Regions from separate parts of the Paenibacillus sp. GCM10027626 genome, predicted to be linked through region 1. Evidence: riboswitches for the same ligand, from Rfam matches in the RefSeq annotation. Region 1 holds a riboswitch; the other holds the start of a gene.
What was found. A riboswitch is a leader RNA that binds a small molecule or an ion and turns the genes downstream of it on or off. The one in region 1 is predicted to bind cyclic di-GMP.
Positions count from the first base shown of each region.

Region 2: it holds a riboswitch for cyclic di-GMP, as region 1 does, so the genes downstream of both, ACFQ0N_RS28610 (MucBP domain-containing protein) here and ACFQ0N_RS09155 (isopeptide-forming domain-containing fimbrial protein) in region 1, are expected to answer to the same signal.

Region 1 covers NZ_JBHTHC010000003.1:473,463-475,863, reverse strand. The annotation lists gene ACFQ0N_RS09160 (Ig-like domain-containing protein) at 1-619, shown strand, start outside; cyclic di-GMP riboswitch class I at 1,002-1,099, shown strand; gene ACFQ0N_RS09155 (isopeptide-forming domain-containing fimbrial protein) at 1,330-2,401, shown strand, end outside.
Region 2 covers NZ_JBHTHC010000019.1:99,452-101,852, forward strand. The annotation lists gene ACFQ0N_RS28595 (discoidin domain-containing protein) at 1-21, shown strand, start outside; gene ACFQ0N_RS28600 (hypothetical protein) at 198-461, shown strand; tRNA gene ACFQ0N_RS28605 (tRNA-Gly) at 578-651, shown strand; cyclic di-GMP riboswitch class I at 1,248-1,334, shown strand; gene ACFQ0N_RS28610 (MucBP domain-containing protein) at 1,514-2,401, shown strand, end outside.

The DNA of each region.
Region 1 (2,401 bases):
CAACGATCTGCGCAGCGCGGGCACCTACTCGGTGATCTGGAATCCGCAGGACTTCAATGATGTGAAGAAGCATTGGGCGCAAAGCAATGTGAACAATATTGCAGCAAGACTGCAATTGAAAGGAACAGGCAACAATACGTACTCCCCGAACCGCAATGTCAACCGCTCGGAGTTTGCTTCGATCGTGACGTTGGGGATGGGCTTCATGCGTCAGGAAGTGCCGCAAAACATGTTTAGCGATGTGTCGCAAGCGCATTGGTACCATAATGCGGTGACGATTGCCAATGAGTTTGGCATTGTACTGGGCTACTCCGACGGCTTGTTCCGTGGCGAGCAGGAAATCACTCGCGAGCAAGGCATAGCGATGATCGCTCGTGCCTACCGATTTGCAGCGATACCGAAAGCGATGAGTCAGGCAGAAATTGCCGCAACGCTTGCAAGCTTTGGTGATGCGGACAAAGTGTCCAACTGGGCGAAAGAATCTGTCGCTCAAATGGTAGCAGCCGGTGTCATTGAAGGCAAAGGCGCGAACCTGCTGAATCCGCAAGCAAGCATGACACGCTCGGAAGCGACAGCAATGATGGAGCGTTTGCTCAAAACAACTAATCTGATTGACTAATAGCATGAAATGAAGCAGCTGTCACCGGCCATTAAAGCTAGTGGCAGTTGCTTTTTGTTGCGGATAGGGGAATGTAGATTTGCCATATTGATGCATGCCAGATGGTTGTATAGGAAATGTATAGGAGCAGCTGATATACTATGAACAAAGGAAGAAATATGTAGATATTTGTTAGAAAGCGGCATGATTATAATTCTTCATAAGGCCATTCCCAAATATTAATAATAGTGATGTTTATACTCTCAAAAAAATAAGCCCCAAAACCTACAAATAGAAATAAATTTTAACAAAATTGGGACCATCGGGCCTAACCGACCAATTTTTTTCTAAGTATAATCCTAATTAAGCAAGTGTTTTATTTTAAAACTCTACATACAAGCTCGTACGATAATGGCAAACCCGTTGAAAAGCGGGGACGCAAAGCTAAAGGGGCTGAAGATTCGCTTAAGATGCGAATTCCAATGCCAGCCAGCTGCCGAATACGACGGAAACCTCCGTCTGTTAGCGTATTTTCGCTTTTGGACGGAGGTTTTCTTTTTCTTCGAGCTGAAAGAGAGGTGTTTGCTATTAATCAAGGAACAGGGAAGAAGTAATGGCACAAGGAACAGGGCGGTATAGGAAGCGACAGTAATGGCACCGGATCAAGGAGGCGGTCATTGTCGATTAGCAGTACTGGTGGTCTTCAATAACCACAGTTTGGAGGGAGACAATTGAATAACACCCGAGCGGGAACAAGAAGAAACATACTAAGGCATTATTTAATTAAATTTTCTGTATTATTGCTCGTCATTACAGGGGTGCTGCCCCCTGTTTCAACAGTGCAAGTCCATGCTGCAGAGCCCTTTACGCTTAATGCGATTGATTCGTATGGTATCTCTGCCGACGGCAAGACGCTCTATCAGTTTGATGGGAATAACCCAGCAGCGCAACCAAAGGCAACCATTGCGGTTAAAGGTCTTACCATGGGTCCATCTGATTATATGAACGGTTTAGCTATGCCCGTTACCGGCGATGCTATTTACGGAGCCTTTCACGGATCTGGTTCTTATAAACTTTATAAAATTAGTGCAGATGGAACTGCCACACTAGAGACAACATTATCTGGAACAGCCGGTAACGCCGCAATTTCCGCCGAAGGAAAGTATTACTATTCGTACGGCAGTAATGGCAAAACATACTTAGCTTTCTATGATACCGGCACAAAGGAAAAGGGTTTAAGTGAAATTAAGGGTCTTAGTGCCGCCGGCGCTGATTTGGGCGGTGACCTGGTCGTCGATGGTGAAGGCTACTTATGGTTTTTTAGAGGTAACGCTGTGCTTCAACTGGACCCAAGAAATGCTACCATTATAAGAACTCTCCCTATAACAAACTCAGATGGTATAGCTATAGAGGCTGGTGTTAGGGGAATCAGCTTCTTGCCTAACGGTAAGATGTTCCTGCTTGCTGGAGACACTAGTCCCAAATTCTATATACTTGACCCGGATACGCTAAGCACTACTTATCTGGGGGCAATGACGGGACCTGTATTTTTTGACTTAGCATCAGGAGCCACACCACGATTCGCACCTAATCCCGCTGTAATTGAATCCAACAAAACAGCCAGCCTGCAAGCAAAAGCTGACGGCAACACAGATGCTGATCATCCGGAAGTGGGAGATACGCTGCTGTACACCGTTCAGACTCGTAACACAGTTGCTGGCAGTTTGGTTAGCAATCTCGTGATCTCTGACGCAATTCCGGAAGGCCTTGAATACATCCCGAGTACGTTGAAAGTAGACGAAA
Region 2 (2,401 bases), on a different contig from region 1:
TATCGGCTGTTGACTCTATAAGCGGACGAGGCTAATCTGGATATTATTCTCCGGATCAGCCTCGCAAGGAAGCACGTGTCAGCTCAAATAAAAAACTAACCCGAACCTGATGGAGTACTCATTTAAAAATCTAACTTTGTATTCATGACAGAATGGCCCCCGAGGGGGCTGCCGCTGACGCGGAAGCGTTAAACGATATGACCGGCAATCATATTAACCATGCCAACGATTTTCTTGTGCGTTGGTATGCGCAGTATATGATGCTTGTGGAACAGCAAGGGTTCGGCCAGGCGGCCGGCTCTTGGGATCGGGAAGCGCTGATGAAGGCGCCCACTTATACGTATGCGCCGGGAGGCGTGCTGACGCGAACCGCAGCAGGAGTCGACAACCGGCTGCGGTTCGCGATCCCGGTCTATGGCAGCGGATTCGTTCCGGAATCGGAGCTAACTGAACAAATTTGATAGACCGCACTAGATAAGTCTTTTTGCAACATCATAACACACTTTAACAGACCCACCACTTACTTTGGGACCAGGGGGTCGCATGTTCAAATCGTGTCGTCCCGACCATCAAATTTGCGGGTGTAGTTCAATGGTAGAACTTTAGCCTTCCAAGCTAATAGCGTGATTTCGATTCCCATCACCCGCTCCAGAAGCAGACTTTTGTTCCCTGCCTATGAATATCTACTTTTCTATGGGACAGCAAATCTTCAAATATACGTGGTTATGCTCCCTTTTATATCTAGTAACTTTTCTCTTCATGTCCAAGAAGCCGATAGTGAAATCATAGCTTGATCATAAAAATCCGAATCTACAAAGCGCAAGCATTTGGGAGGATATCGGGTGCCCTGGCATCATCATACGTTCTATCAACTTCTGTTTGTGCTGGAGGGTCCGGTTCGCCCGAGAGTTGCGCTGTTGTAAACCTCTGGAGGGCCCAAGCCCAAATAGACGTCTTTGTAGGCCGAAACTTGGATGGACTATGTCCCGTATACTGGCATTCATCAAAAAAAGCTGAAAGGGACGACACAGTTTCGGTGGGTCCTTTTGGCAATTACGTTTATTGAGCATTGAGGTTGTAAGTGAAATTATAAGCAGGCAGACGGGGGCTGATGAGACCTGATTGGGGAGAGTGGGTGACTTTATCACGAATAACACAAAGTTCAAAAGTTCAAAAAAATGGTTGACTAAAGAAAAATATGAAGTTATAATCTCGTGTGAAGTTACAATTATTGGGTCAAATTTACCAATCGAATAGGGCACACTAACCGAAAGGTTAGGCCGCAAAGCCAGGAGTCTAACAGTCGCAAGACTTATGATCGTCCGGTTGCATTTTCACAAGATGATGATGCAATCGGCGATTTTTTTTGTTTTTCTAGTAAACTCGCAGCTATCGTCAATAGAGATTCTACTGCTAAAGGTAAGACTGACTATGCAGGAGGAGGTGATCGCCTTTTGTAATGCAGCCCAAACCGATGTTGTTGGTATTCAGGAAAAGGAGTGATATCAAAGAAATGGGTGTTGGCAGAAAGTTATTAACCCTTTTGTTTGCTTTGGCACTGATTGTTAATGCTTGTTATCCTTTTCAACAAGCTTATGCGAACGGGGCCTCAGGCGGGGAGCTCGTTTGGCCCAATCCCGGCGCCATTAACCTGAACAAGCAAGCAGAGCCCACCGGTACACCGGGGGAATGGAAGATTAAGCTGACCGTAGAGGGCAAAAATCTGGAGACAACTTCTGATGTCGTGCTTGTCATCGATAAGTCGGGCAGCATGGACAGTAACAAAAGGATGTCCAATGCGAGGACGGCGGCAAACCGATTTGTCGATGAGCTTCTTATCCCTGATTCAAACACAAGAATAGCGGTTGTAACATTTAATGAAGGTGCTCAGGATGTTTCCGGTTTTAAAGGGGCCGCTGAAAAGGAAAAGCTGAAATCGTCCATTAACAATATTCGCGCATCAGGCGGTACGAATATTCAGGCAGGCCTTCATCGGGCCCGGGAACTGTTGGCCGAGAGTACAGCGCAAGCCAAGGCCATCGTGCTGTTAAGCGACGGCGAGCCGACATACAGTTATAAGGCTGGTGCTGCTACCAATTATGTGTGGCCAGATAAGAAATATAACTTTATTCTTTCCAAGTTCGACTACAGTAAGGTCATAGGGTCAGGGTCAGATTACGATCTAGATACGTGGTACGGGGATTGGGAGTATAAGGTAAATGGCTTCAAAGTCAAAACAAATGGCATAGCGACTTTGTCGGAAGCGCACAGTATTATGAACGATGACAAAGTCACCATATATTCCATTGGGCTGGAAGTCGGTAATAACAAAAATGCTACTTATGTGCTCAAGAACAGTCAGAATGGCGGTTATTATGCTTCAAGCAGTTCCGAACTGGAG